One region of the Streptomyces rubradiris genome, then DNA from elsewhere that is predicted to be linked to it. Evidence: riboswitches for the same ligand, from Rfam matches in the RefSeq annotation. Region 1 holds a riboswitch; each other region holds the start of a gene.
What was found. A riboswitch is a leader RNA that binds a small molecule or an ion and turns the genes downstream of it on or off. The one in region 1 is predicted to bind cobalamin.

Region 1 (3,479 bases):
TCGATCAGCCGCCGGAACTCCGGGTCCTCGATGGCCTCCAGCTCGACGGACGCGGCGGCGGCCAGGTACCGCGTCGTGGCGATCCGTTCCACCAACGGCTCCAGCCGGCCCGCCCGCGAGGTGGACCAGCCGGCCAGACCGGAGTTGACCACGGCGGCTCCGGCGGCGGCGAGCAGTCCGGGCAGGATCGCGTGCAGCCGCTGGCCGGGGGTGCCCGAGCCGAGCAGGGCGTGCATCACGGCGTTCACCGCGAGCAGCCCGACCGCCGCTGCGGCACCCTGCCCGACCTCGCTGACGGCGACCGTGAGCAGAGCGCGGCGGTCGGCCTGCCACGCCATCCGCAACGTCGTCCCGACCAGCCTCGGCATGGAGCGCAGAGCCGACATCATCGTCAGGTCGAGCCAGGCACGCTCATGTTCCGACCAGCCCATGTCGTAGCGCAGAGGACCGCCGAAGAGCTCCCGCTCGGCGTCGGAGACCTCCGGCTCGGCCATCCGCACGCGCCCGAAGAACCTCTTCACAGCGCACCTCCCCGCCCGGACCGGCGCGGCACCCGGAGAACCGGCGTGCGCGGCCGTCGCGCCGCGTGATGGAGAGTCGCGCCAGCTGGTGTCCTGGCCGAAGTCGACATGGGTCCCCCTTGCCGGTTGTGTGACAGCTCCTGCGACTCAACGAGCGGGCGGTGGTTTCGAACACACATGTTTCGGTCGTGTCGGGATGCCCGGGAACGATCGGCCGGCACGACTCCCGGAAGGCCCGGGGGAAGCCGCCCGGACACGCGGGTCGTTCGCCAAGCCGCTCCGCAAGGTCTGCCGCCACCTCACCATCACCGGCCTCGCCGCCGTCGCCGTGTCTTCACCGGCTTCACGGCGGGCGCGCCGCTGTATAGGCTGCCTCGTGCAGCTGGTTCGCCCTGCCCGCCAGGCAGGCGCGTCGTAAGAGGGAACCCGGTGGGAATCCGGGACTGCCCCGCAGCGGTGAGCGGGAACGACCGCCGTCATACGCACTGGGCCCGGCAAGCGGGTCTGGGAAGCGACGGCCAGTAGGTGCCTCGTACACGTCGTACGGCACGAGGCGTGCTCGCGAGTCCGAAGACCTGCCACTGCCCGTGCGCGGCCATCGCGTACGGCATCTCGGTGACCTCGAGGGCGGGTCGGCGGCAGGGGCGGGCACCCATGGTGTCCCGCTGCCCTTCGTCATCCCTTCGCGCCCTCGTCCCGTCCCGGGAACCCATGACGAGTGCTCGCGAAGGAGAGTTCCGTGACAGCCGAGTCCGCAGCCGCGGCAGTACAAGCCACCGTGTACGGCTACCCCCGCCAGGGACCGAACCGGGAACTGAAGAAGGCGATCGAGGGCTACTGGCAGGGCCGGGTCACCGCCGATGCCCTCCGGCGCACGGCCGCCGGCCTGCGCCGCTCCACCTGGCGGCACCTGGCCGACGCCGGTCTGGGCGAGGTGCCGACCGGTGACTTCTCGTACTACGACCACGTCCTGGACACCACCGTCATGGTCGGTGCGATCCCCGACCGCCACCGCGCCGCGGTCCAGGAGGACGCCCTGCAAGGCTACTTCGCCATGGCCCGCGGCACCCAGGAGGCGGCGCCGCTGGAGATGACCAAGTGGTTCGACACCAACTACCATTACCTGGTACCCGAGTTGGGGCCGGACACCGTCTTCGCGGCCGACTCCGGCAAGCAGACCGCCGAACTGCGCGAGGCCCTCGCCCTCGGCCACACCCCGCGGCCCGTCCTGGTCGGCCCGGTCACCTACCTGCTGCTGGCCAAGCCCGCCCCCGGCGTCGCGGTGGACTTCCAGCCGCTCACCCTGCTGGACCGGCTGCTGCCCGTGTACGCCGAGGTGCTGGCCGACCTGCGGGCCGCGGGCGCGGAGTGGGTGCAGCTGGACGAGCCCGCCCTGGTCCAGGACCGCACCCCGGCCGAGCTGAACGCCGCCGCCCGCGCCTACCGCGACCTCGGCCGACTCGCCGACCGACCGAAGCTGCTGGTGGCCTCGTACTTCGACCGGCTCGGCGAGGCGCTGCCCGTGCTGGCGAAGGCCCCGGTGGACGGGCTCGCCCTGGACTTCACCGGCCCGGCCGCCGCCAACCTCGACGATCTCGCCGCGGCCGGCGGTCTGCCCGGCAAGCGGCTGGTCGCCGGTGTCGTGGACGGGCGCAACGTCTGGGTCAACGACCTGAAGAACTCGCTGACCACGCTGGCCACCCTCCTCGGCCTCGCCGACCGGGTCGACGTGGCCGCCTCCTGCTCCCTGCTGCACGTCCCGCTCGACGCCGCGGTCGAGCGGGACATCGAGCCGCAGATCCTGCGCTGGCTGGCGTTCGCCCGGCAGAAGACCGCGGAGATCGTCACGCTCTCCCGCGCCCTGGCGCAGGGCGCGGACACGATCGCGGCGGAGCTGGCCGCGAACCGCGCCGATCTGGCCTCCCGCGCGGGCTCGCCCATCACGCACGACCCGGCGGTACGGGCCCGGGCGTCCGCCGTCACCGCCGCCGACACCCGCCGCTCCCAGCCGTACCCGCGACGCTCGGCCGCCCAGCGCGCGCACCTGCGCCTGCCTCTGCTGCCGACGACCACCATCGGCTCCTTCCCCCAGACCGGAGAACTGCGCACCGCCCGCGCCGACGTACGGGCCGGAAGGACCGACGAGGAGACGTACGAGCGGCGCATCGAGGCCGAGATCCGCGAGGTGATCGCCTTCCAGGAGAAGACCGGCCTCGACGTGCTCGTGCACGGCGAGCCCGAACGCAACGACATGGTCCAGTACTTCGCCGAACAGCTCACCGGCTACCTCGCCACCCGGCACGGCTGGGTCCAGTCCTACGGCACCCGCTACGTCCGCCCGCCGATCCTGGCCGGCGACATCTCACGGCCGGAGCCGATGACGGTGCGCTGGACGAGGTACGCCCAGTCCCTCACCGACCGGCCGGTCAAGGGCATGCTCACCGGGCCGGTCACCATGCTCGCGTGGTCCTTCGTCCGCGACGACCAGCCCCTCGCCGAGACCGCCCGCCAGGTCGCCCTCGCCCTGCGCGACGAGGTGAACGACCTGGAAGCGGCGGGCACTTCGGTCATCCAGGTCGACGAGCCCGCCCTGCGCGAGACGCTTCCGCTGCGCGCCGCCGACCGGCCCGCCTACCTGGCCTGGGCCACCGAGGCGTTCCGGCTGACCACGGCCGGCGTGCGACCGGACACACAGATCCACACCCACATGTGCTACGCCGAGTTCGGGGACATCGTCCAGGCCATCGACGACCTCGACGCCGACGTCATCAGCCTGGAAGCGGCCCGCTCCCATATGCGGGTGGCCCGCGAACTGGCCCGGCACGGGTACCCGCGGGAGGCGGGACCGGGGGTGTACGACATCCACTCCCCGCGCATCCCGGCCACCGCCGAGGCGGCGGCTCTCCTGCGCGCGGGCCTTGAGGCCCTTCCGGCCGAGCGGCTGTGGGTGAACCCCGA
Region 2 (3,479 bases), 2.0 Mb from region 1:
GCGACTGCGCCTGGTCGAGGTAGGGGGTGCGGGCGGCGGCCATGTCGATCAGGCCGCGCTGGGGGATCTCCCAGGCCGTGCGGTACAGGGCGCGGATGTCCTCGGGGATCCACTGGAAGTCCTGCACCGAGCCGTTGGCCTCGCGCAGTGCCTCGCGGGTGCGGGCGTCCCAGACGCCGAGGTCCTTCAGGTCCTGCACCAGGTAGGAGTTGACCTGGAGGAACTCGCCGGACAGGGTCTCGCGCTTGAACAGGTTCGACACCTGCGGCTCGACGCACTCGTACACCCCCGCGATCGACGCGATGGTGGCCGTCGGCGCGATCGCCAGCAGCAGCGAGTTGCGCATGCCCGTCCTGGCGATGCGCTCACGCAGCGCCGCCCAGCGCTCGGGCCAGGTGAACTCGACACCGTAATGGTCGGGGTGCAGCACGCCCCGGGCCGTGCGGGTCTTCTCCCAGGCGGGCAGGGGGCCGTTGCGCTCGGCGAGGTCGGCGGACGTCTCGTAGGCGGCCAGCATGATCCGCTCGGAGATGCGCGTGGACAGCGCCTTGGCCTCGGCCGAGTCGAACGGCAGCCGCAGCTTGAAGAAGACGTCCTGGAGGCCCATCGCGCCCAGCCCGACCGGGCGCCACTTGGCGTTGGAACGCCCGGCCTGTTCGGTGGGGTAGTAGTTGATGTCGACGACGCGGTCGAGGAAGGTGACGGCGGTGCGGACGGTGGCGTCCAGGCGGTCCCAGTCGATGTCGCCGTCGCGGACGAAGGCGCCGAGGTTGATGGAGCCGAGGTTGCAGACGGCCGTCTCGCCGTCGTTGGTGACCTCCAGGATCTCGGTGCAGAGGTTGGAGGAGTGGATGACGTTGCCGGGTTCGGCGGTCTGGTTGGCGGTGCGGTTGGCGGCGTCCTTGAAGGTCATCCAGCCGTTGCCGGTCTGGGCCAGGGTGCGCATCATCCGGCCGTACAGTTCCCGGGCGGGGAGGGTCTTCTTGGCCAGGCCGGCGGCTTCGGCCTTGCGGTAGGCGGTGTCGAAGTCCTCGCCCCACAGGTCGACGAGGTGGGGGACGTCGGCGGGGGAGAACAGGGACCACTGGGCGTCGGCGTTGACCCGGCGCATGAACTCGTCGGGGATCCAGTGGGCGAGGTTGAGGTTGTGGGTGCGGCGGGCGTCCTCGCCGGTGTTGTCGCGCAGCTCCAGGAACTCCTCGATGTCGGAGTGCCAGGTCTCCAGGTAGACGGCGGCGGCGCCCTTGCGCCGGCCGCCCTGGTTCACGGCGGCGACCGAGGCGTCCAGGGTCTTCAGGAACGGCACGATCCCGTTGGAGTGCCCGTTCGTCCCCCGGATCAGCGAACCGCGCGAGCGGATGCGGGAGTACGACAGCCCGATGCCGCCGGCGTGCTTCGACAGCCGGGCGACCTGGTGGTAGCGGCCGTAGATGGAGTCCAGCTCGTCCAGCGGGGAGTCCAGCAGGTAGCAGGACGACATCTGGGGGTGGCGGGTGCCGGAGTTGAACAGGGTGGGGGAGGAGGGCAGGTAGTCCAGGCGGCTCATCAGGCCGTAGAGCGAGGCGACCTCGTCCACGGAGCGGGCCGTGTCGTCCTCGGCCAGGCCGCTGGCCACGCGCAGCATGAAGTGCTGGGGCGTCTCGATGACCTTGCGGGTGATCGGGTGGCGCAGCAGGTAGCGGCTGTGCAGGGTGCGCAGGCCGAAGTAGCCGAAGCGGTCGTCGGCGCCCTCCGCCACGGCCGAGTCCACCAGCGCGTCCAGCCGTCCGGCGTGGGTGCGCACGAACTCGGCGGTGCGGTCGGCGACCAGGCCCTCGCGATGACCCACCGTGATCGACCCGGTGAAGGAGGTCACGCCCTGGGAGGCGGCCTCGGCCCGGATCGCGAGGGTCAGCAGCCGGGCGGCCAGCTTCGAGTAGGCGGGGTCCTCGGCGATCAGGCCGGCGGCGGCCTCCGTGGCCAGCTCGCGCAGCTCCGCCTCGTCGGCCCGCGCGGACCGGCCGCGCAGCGCGGCGGCGGCGACCCGCCCGGGGTCGGCGTCGGGCAGATCGGCCGTCAGCTCGGACAGCGTCCGCAGCAGCGCGGTACCGGGAGCGTCGGTCTCCGGTCCGCTGACCGAAGCCGGGTCGGCTGGCGCGATGGTCACGTGGGGGTCTCCCTCGCTCGGCACGGGGCCTGGCGGAGGGCAGGGGACAGCACGAGCGCGCGACGGCTCTCGCGTCCACCGGCCCATTCCACGAGGCCCGGACGTCGGGCACACCGGCCGGGTGGCCGGGTGCGCTGTCGGCAGGTCCTCGGACTGACGCTCGTACGCGGATACGCACAAGTACACCGTTGCGGGACAGTTCCGGATTCGCACCGGATTCCCCTGCGGCGACAGCGAGCATGAGCATACATCTTGTGCCGGGCTGTCGTGTCACCCCCAGATGTTGTGTCCCGGTGGTGTCAGAGCGTCAACTCGTAGGTGAGCAGCGTGATGCCGTCCAGCTCCGGCACGGGATTCCAGTCCCGTTCGGGTGTGCGGACGAATCCCAGCCGTTCATAGATGCGGTGGGCGGTGCGCATGGTGCGCTGGGTGGACAGGACGACGGCCGTGCAGCCCTCCGTGGCCCTCGCGCGCTCGATACAGGCCCGGACGAGCGCCTCGCCGGCGCCCCGGCCGCGGGCCGCGCGGTCCACCGCGAGCATGCGGATCTCCGCCTCGCCGGGGCGGGCTATGTCCGCCATGGGGCCACCGGACGGGACGAAGGTGACGCCGCCGAGCGGCCGGTCGTCCGCGACGGCGACGAGGACCTCGGCGGCGGCGGCGCGTTTCGCCACGTCCTTCAGCTCGCCCAGGTACGCGTCGCTCTCGCCGAAGTCCAGGAGGCCGTCTCCGAGGTAGGCCTGTGCGGTGATCTCGCCGAGGACGGCGTACTCGGGAGGGGCGGCGGGCCGGATGACGATGTCCATGGGCCGAGTGTGCCGGACGGGTACGACAAGGCGTCGAAGTTTTCCACAGGGTGCGTGCCCCGCCGGTTTCCACAGGGTGCCCCGCCGGGGAGGGCCGCGCGTCACCCGCCCGGACCGGTGTATGGCAGCGGGCCGGACAGGCGACGGCAGCGGGCCGCCGACGCGTCTGCTGTCGGCGGCCCGCTGCGGATGTCGCGTGGGTCAGTGCGCGCTGCCCGCGGTGGCCGGCGGAAGCTCCACCTGGACATCGGGGTCGCCGGAGTCCGCCGTGTAGTCCTCCGGCTTGGTCTCGTCGATGCCCGCGGGGGCCTTCACGGCCTTCAGGACGACCGTCAGGACCACGGTGACCAGGACGTTCAGCACGAACGCCGTCAGGCCGATGTAACCGATCTCGCCGATGCCGGGGATCTCCTTCGAGGAGCCGCCGAAGTGCTTCTGCGTGGGCGAGGCCACCCCGTAGGCGGCGGCCGTGCCGTAGACCATGCCGACCGCCCAGCCGGCCAGCAGCGCCCAACGGTGGAACCAGC
Region 3 (3,479 bases), on a different contig from region 1:
CGCCTCCGCCGGCTTCGACGGCGTCCACGGCGGCGTCCTGGTCACCAAGGTGCTGCTCCCCGCCGTCGCCGCGCCGGTCGTGGCGGGCCTCGCCTCGTTCCTGGCCACCCGGCTCTCCTACCGCGTCGGCGGCACCGGCGACACCGAGGCGACCCGCAAGGGCTACCGCGTCGGCCAGATCGCCTCCGCCGGCCTGGTCTCGCTCGCGCACGGCACCAATGACGCCCAGAAGACGATGGGCATCATCACCCTCGCGCTGATCGCGGGCGGCTCCCTCGCCCCCGGCGCCAACCCTCCCACCTGGGTGATCCTCTCCGCCGGCCTGGCCATCGCGCTCGGCACCTACATCGGCGGCTGGCGCATCATCCGCACCATGGGCAAGGGCCTGACCGACCTGGAGCCGCGCCAGGGCTTCGCCGCCCAGACCGGCGCCGCGACCGCCATCCTGGCCTCCTCCCACCTCGGCTTCTCCCTCTCCACCACCCACGTCGTCTCCGGCTCGGTGATGGGCGCGGGCCTCGGCCGCAAGGGCGGCGTGGTCCGCTGGTCCACCGCGACCCGCATGGCCGTCGCCTGGGTGCTCACCCTGCCGGCCGCCGCGCTGGTCGGCGCGGGCGCCGAGTCCGTCACCGACCTCGGTGACTGGGGCACCGCCGCCGTCGCCGTCTTCCTGGTCGCCGCGAGCGCCGCCATCTGGAAGATCTCCCGCCGCGAGGTCGTGGACCACACCAACGTGGTCGAGGAGACCGGCGAGCCGGCCGGTGTCGTCACCACCGCCATCGCCGCGGTCACCCCGCCGCCCGCCGGGCCGCTCGCCGACAGCCTGACGGCCCCGGCCACCGCCGACCTGAGGACCGCCGGCCTGACGGCCACGATCCCCGCCCCGGCCGCCGAACCGGCCCCCGCCGCCCCGCCGGCCGCCACGGTCTGACCCGCCCGCACGGTTACTGAAGGAAGCAATCCGCATGAAGATCGACTGGGCGGCCCTCGGCTCCGTGCTGGGCGTCAGCGTCGTGTTCACGGTGGGCCTGGTGGCCCTGTTCACCCTCGGCATCAACGGACTGTCCCGCCGCGAGCGGACCACGGCCCAGGGCGGCTCCGCCGCGCTCGCCGTCACCGGCGCCTACGCCTGCTTCGCCGCCTGCGCGGCGGCCGTGGCCTACGGCATCTACCTGATCGTGGCCTGACCGCAGGCCCCCGATCCCGCCTCCGCCCCGCCGACCGGCCCACCCGCCGGACCCGGCGGGGCGGACGCATGTCCCGGCGGCCCCGAAGACCCGCCCGGCGCCCCGGCGATGTGGGCCTCAGCACAGTCGGGCATCCCAGGTCAAAGGCAAGTTGACGGCCCTTCCGGGCACGTGGTGGACTGCCCAGGCCATGTACGGCGGCAGCAGAGGAAGCCGGTGCGAATCCGGCGCGGTCCCGCCACTGTCACCGGGGAAGAACTCCCCGGGAGCCAGGAACTCTCGCCGCCGGAATCCGTCGAACCAGGGCGTGGACACCCTGAGTGAGGACACGAATCGCCATGCTCGGCTGCCGAAGGACCCGTACCAGGAACGCCCCTGTGCCCACGGCCGGCTGAGCCGATGGGTGCCGACCGCACATACGCGTACGGTGCCGCCGCCGGCGTCCTCGGCGATCTGCTCCTCGGCGATCCCCGCCGCGGGCACCCGGTCGCCGCGTTCGGCCGCGCGGCCACGGCCGTGGAAGGCGCCTTGTGGCACGACCACCGGGGCTGGGGCGCCGTGCACACCGCCGTATGCGCCGGTGGCGCCGTCGCGCTCGGGGCGCTGGCCGCACGCGCCGTACGCCCCTCCGGTACCGCCTCCGTCGCGCTGACCGCCGCCGCCACCTGGGCCGTCGTCGGCGGCACCTCGCTCGCCCGCGAGGCCCAGGCGATCGGGCGCGCCCTGGCCGCCGGGGACACCGAGGCCGCCCGCGCCCGGCTGCCCCACCTGTGCGGCCGGGACCCGCAGGCGCTGGACGCCGACGGGATGGCCCGGGCCGTGGTCGAGTCGGTCGCCGAGAACACCTCCGACGCCGTGGTGGGCGCCCTGGTGTGGGGAGCCGTGGCCGGGGTGCCGGGGCTGCTCGGGTTCCGGGCCGTCAACACCCTGGACGCGATGGTGGGTCACAAGTCGCCCCGGCACCGCCGCTACGGCTGGGCCTCCGCCCGCCTCGACGACGTCGCCGGCTGGCCCGGCGCCCGGCTCACCGCCCTACTCGCCACCGTCGCCGGACCCGACCCGCGCGGCGCCCTGCGCGCCTGGAAGGCCGACGCCCGCAAGCACCCGAGCCCCAACGCCGGTCCCGTGGAGGCCGCCTTCGCGGGCGCCCTCGGCGTCCGGCTCGGCGGAACGCTCTCCTACGGCGGCCGGGTCGAACACCGGCCCGTACTCAACGGCGGCAGCGGACGGCCGGTCCGGGTCACCGACATCGACCGGGCGGTACGGCTCTCCCGCCGCGTCGGCCTGCTCGCCCTCGGCACCACGCTCGCCGCGCGCGCACTGCTGAAAGGACGTGGGAAGTGAACGGTGGTCTCCTCGTGGCTGGCACCACCTCGGACGCCGGCAAGAGCGTCGTGACCGCCGGGATCTGCCGGTGGCTGGCGCGCCAGGGCGTGAAGGTGGCGCCGTTCAAGGCGCAGAACATGTCCCTGAACTCGTTCGTGACCCGGGAGGGCGCGGAGATCGGCCGCGCCCAGGCCATGCAGGCCCAGGCCTGCCGGATCGAGCCGACCGCGCTGATGAACCCGGTGCTGCTCAAGCCCGGCGGCGAGCAGAGCAGCCAGGTCGTGCTGCTCGGCAAGCCGGTGGGCGAGCTGAGCGCGCGCGGCTACCACGGCGGGCGCCAGCAGCGGCTGCTGGGCACGGTGCTGGACTGCCTGGCCGAACTGCGGGGCACGTATGACGCGGTGATCTGCGAGGGGGCGGGCAGCCCGGCCGAGATCAACCTGCGGCGGACCGACATCGTCAACATGGGCATCGCGCGGGGCGCGCGGCTGCCGGTGCTGGTGGTGGGTGACATCGACCGCGGGGGCGTCTTCGCGTCCTTCTTCGGCACGGTCGCCCTGCTCTCCCCCGAGGACCAGGAACTCGTCGCCGGATTCCTGGTGAACAAGTTCCGCGGCGACGTCGGCCTGCTCGAACCCGGCCTGGAGATGCTGCACGGCCTCACCGGGCGGCGGACCTACGGCGTGCTGCCCTTCCGGCACGGGCTCGGCATCGACGAGGAGGACGGACTGCGCGTCTCCCTGCGGGGCACCGTACGGGAGTCCGCCGTCACTCCCCCGGTCGGCGAGGACGTGCTCCGCGTCGCCGTGTGCGCGATCCCGCTGATGTCCAACTTCACCGACGTGGACGCGCTCGCCGCCGAACCGGGCGTCGTCGTACGGTTCGTGGACCGGCCGGAGGAACTGGCCGACGCCGACCTCGTGGTGATCCCGGGCACCCGCGGCACCGTACGGGCACTGCAGTGGC
Region 4 (3,479 bases), 3.1 Mb from region 1:
CGGGCAGGCCGAGTTCCTCGCCCTGGTACAGATACGCCGAGCCGGGCAGCGCCAGCATCAGCAGGGTCGCCGCCCGGGCCCGGCGCAGCCCGGCGGCCGGATCGACGGCGGGCGCCGCGCCGTGGGCGAGCAGCCAGGACTCCGGGTCGGTGCCGGGCGGCAGCATGAGCCGGGAGGCGTGCCGTACGACGTCGTGGTTGGACAGTACCCAGGTCGCGGAGGCACCGGCCGCGCGGGCCGTGGCCAGCTCGCCGGCGATGATCTCCCGCAGCTCGTCCGCGTCCCAGCGGGCCTGGAGGTACTCGAAGTTGAAGGCCTGGCCGAGTTCGTCGGGGCGGGCGTACAGGGACCGGCGGCCGCCCGGGACCCAGGCCTCGGCGACGGCCATGCGGGGCGGGCGGTAGGCGTCGAAGATCTTGCGCCAGTCGCGGTAGATCTCGTGCACCTCGTCCCGGTCCCAGTACGGGTGGCTGCCCGGCGGCAGGTGCAGCAGGGCCGCCTCGCCGGCCGTGCCGAGGGTGCCGAGGTCCCGCAGCGGCTCGGTGAGGTCCTTGGCCAGGCCGTGCGCGACGTCCACGCGGAAGCCGTCCACGCCCCGGTCGCACCAGAACCGCAGGGTGGTGCGGAAGTCGGCGCGGACCTCCTCGTTGTCCCAGTTCAGGTCGGGCTGCTCGGGGGCGAACAGGTGCAGGTACCACTCCCCGTCGGCCACCCGCTGCCAGGCGCTGCCGCCGAACACCGACTGCCAGTCGGTGGGCGGCAGTTCCCCGTGCGCGCCGCGTCCCGGCCGGAACACGTACCGCTCGCGGGCGGCCGATCCGGGCCCGGCGCGCAGCGCCTCCCGGAACCAGCGGTGCAGATGGGAGGTGTGGTTGGGGACGATGTCCACGACGACCTTCAGGCCCAGCCGGTGCGCCTCGCCCACCAGGGCGTCGAAGTCGTCCAGCGTGCCCAGGCGTTCGTCGACACCGCGCGGGTCGATGACGTCGTAGCCGCCGTCGGCGAGCTCGGAGGGGTAGAAGGGGCTCAGCCACAGGGCGTCGACGCCGAGCGTGGCGAGGTGCGACAGCCGCTGGGTCAGGCCCCTGAGGTCACCGAGACCGTCACCGTCGGCGTCGGCGAAACTGCGGGGATAGATCTGGTAGATGACGGCCTGGCGCCACCAGTCGGGGTTCCTGGACGAGAGGTCCGGCGGACGGTCTGCCATACGGGCTCCCATGGGACGGACGGCGGTACGGATGGGTATCTGTCCACATTGCCCGAAAGGGAACCTTTTCCGGGGCGATCAGGCGGCGCAGTGCTCCAACAGGCCCCTCACGTCCTCGTCCACCACCCGATAGCGCACCACGCGCCCCTCTTTCTCCCCCGCCACGACCCCGGCCGCGCGCAGCAGCCGCAGGGCCTGCGAGACGGCCGGGTCGTTCATGCCCGTGGCGATCGCCAGGTCCGAGACGGCCAGCGGCCCGGTCCGGTGCAGGGCGAGCAGCAGCGCGAGCCGGTTGGCGTCGGCCAGCAACGAGAAACGGTCGGCCCAGGTGCGCAGACGCCCCGCGTCGCCGATCGCGGCGATCGCCTCGCACACCCGGTGACCGTCGATGGTGCGACGATCGGCCCGGTCGGCAGGAACGAGATGCATGCCCCCATCCTGGCAGGCGGCGATGTGATCTTGCATACCTGCCCGACTGCGCAGCTATGCAGGCAACCGTGTGCCCCTCTACCGTGGGCGGGCCGTGGTGTTCGGGAAGCCGGTGTGAGACCGGAGCGGCCCTCGCCACTGTGATCGGGGAGTTCCCGTTCCGTCCGGCACCCGCCGGGCCACTGGTCGAAAGGCCGGGAAGGCAGGAACGGCGGACGCGTGACCCGTAAGCCAGGAGACCGGCCACGGCAGCTCACGAAGTGATCCACGAGGTGCTGGAGCGTGAACCCGATGGCTGATGCCGCTTCTTTCCGCTGGCGACGCGAGGACACCGTCAAGACGGCGGGGCTGCTGGTGGTGATCCTCGCCCTGCATGTCGTCGCCTTCGGGATTCTCTGTCTGCTGGTCGCCCCGCGGCACTTCGAGGTCGGTTCACAGGTGTTCGGCGTGGGGCTGGGCATCACCGCCTACACCCTCGGCATGCGCCACGCCTTCGACGCCGACCACATCGCGGCGATCGACAACACCACCCGCAAGCTGATGGCCGACGGCAAGCGGCCGGTGTCGGTGGGGTTCTGGTTCGCGCTCGGGCACTCCAGCGTGGTCGTGCTGCTGGCCCTGCTGATCGCGGGCGGCACCTCGCTGGCCGGGAAGGTGATGAACGAGGGCTCCACCACCCACCAGGTGCTCGGGGTGGTCGGTACGACGATCTCCGGGTCCTTCCTCTACCTCATCGCCGCCCTGAACCTGGTCGCCCTGGCGGGCATCCTGAAGGTGTTCCGGGCGATGCGCGCGGGCGGGTACGACGAGACGGAGCTGGAGAGGCACCTGGAAGGCCGCGGGTTCATGAACCGGCTGCTGGGGCGGCTGACGAAGTCCGTGTCCCGGCCGGGGCAGATGTACCCGCTGGGCTTCCTGTTCGGCCTCGGCTTCGACACGGCCACCGAGGTCAGCCTGATGGTGATGGCCGGCTCGGGAGCGGCGGCCGGCCTGCCCTGGTACGCGATCCTGTGCCTGCCGCTGCTGTTCGCCGCCGGGATGAGCCTGTTCGACACCCTCGACGGCACGTTCATGAACTTCGCCTACCAGTGGGCGTTCGCCAACCCCGTCCGCAAGGTCTTCTACAACCTCGCCATCACCGGTCTGTCCATCGCCGTGGCCTTCTTCATCGGCACGATCGAACTGGTCGGCGTGCTGCACGAGAAGGCCGGCCTCAGCGACCCGGTGACCGGCTGGGTGGCCGGGCTGAACCTGGACAGCGTCGGCTATCTCATCGTCGGCCTGTTCGTGGTGGTGTGGGCGGCGGCGCTGGCGTACTGGCGGCTGGCACGGGTGGAGGAGCGCTGGTCGGTGCGGGCGGCGCCGTCCGACTGAGGCGGCGGGCGAGCGCGGCACAGACCACCAGCTGGAGGGTGTGGTAGAGCATCAGCGGCAGGACGGTCATGGCGACCTCGTCCGCGGGGAACAGCACGGAGGCCATCGGCAGCCCGCTGGCCAGGCTCTTGGTCGCCCCGCAGAAGACCGCCGTCACCCGGTCCTCGCGGGGCAGCCGCAGCGCCCGCGCGGAGCGGTCGGCGAGCAGCAGCGCGGCGGCGAGCAGGACCGCGATCAGCACGCCGAGCAGGACCAGGCGGCCGGGGGACACCCGCTGCCAGATGCCGGTGGTCATGCCCCGGCTGAACGCCGCGTAGACGACGAGCAGGATGGAGCCCCGGTCGCAGAGCCCGATCACCTTGCGGTGCCGGCCGAGCCAGCCGGAGATCCACCGCCGCACCGCCTGTCCGGCGGCGAACGGCAGCAGCAATTGGACGGCGATGTCGACGAGTTGACCCGCGCCGATCGG

Region 2: another riboswitch for cobalamin. It lies ahead of Srubr_RS25430 (ribonucleoside-diphosphate reductase subunit alpha); the one in region 1 lies ahead of metE (5-methyltetrahydropteroyltriglutamate--homocysteine S-methyltransferase).
Region 3: another riboswitch for cobalamin. It lies ahead of Srubr_RS06795 (cobalamin biosynthesis protein); the one in region 1 lies ahead of metE (5-methyltetrahydropteroyltriglutamate--homocysteine S-methyltransferase).
Region 4: another riboswitch for cobalamin. It lies ahead of nicT (Nickel transporter NicT); the one in region 1 lies ahead of metE (5-methyltetrahydropteroyltriglutamate--homocysteine S-methyltransferase).

The regions. Positions count from the first base shown of each region.
Region 1 covers NZ_BNEA01000015.1:829,985-833,463, reverse strand. The annotation lists gene Srubr_RS16950 (ABC transporter ATP-binding protein) at 1-521, opposite strand, end outside; cobalamin riboswitch at 887-1,118, shown strand; gene metE (5-methyltetrahydropteroyltriglutamate--homocysteine S-methyltransferase) at 1,261-3,479, shown strand, end outside.
Region 2 covers NZ_BNEA01000015.1:2,788,749-2,792,227, reverse strand. The annotation lists gene Srubr_RS25430 (ribonucleoside-diphosphate reductase subunit alpha) at 1-2,146, opposite strand, end outside; cobalamin riboswitch at 2,269-2,393, opposite strand; gene Srubr_RS25425 (GNAT family N-acetyltransferase) at 2,446-2,952, opposite strand; gene mctP (monocarboxylate uptake permease MctP) at 3,154-3,479, opposite strand, start outside.
Region 3 covers NZ_BNEA01000001.1:1,456,287-1,459,765, forward strand. The annotation lists gene Srubr_RS06785 (inorganic phosphate transporter) at 1-931, shown strand, start outside; gene Srubr_RS06790 (hypothetical protein) at 966-1,187, shown strand; cobalamin riboswitch at 1,346-1,488, shown strand; gene Srubr_RS06795 (cobalamin biosynthesis protein) at 1,587-2,531, shown strand; gene Srubr_RS06800 (cobyric acid synthase) at 2,528-3,479, shown strand, end outside.
Region 4 covers NZ_BNEA01000015.1:3,977,828-3,981,306, reverse strand. The annotation lists gene Srubr_RS30810 (glycoside hydrolase family 13 protein) at 1-1,207, opposite strand, end outside; gene Srubr_RS30805 (ArsR/SmtB family transcription factor) at 1,286-1,636, opposite strand; cobalamin riboswitch at 1,715-1,898, shown strand; gene nicT (Nickel transporter NicT) at 1,928-3,010, shown strand; gene Srubr_RS30795 (bile acid:sodium symporter family protein) at 2,907-3,479, opposite strand, start outside.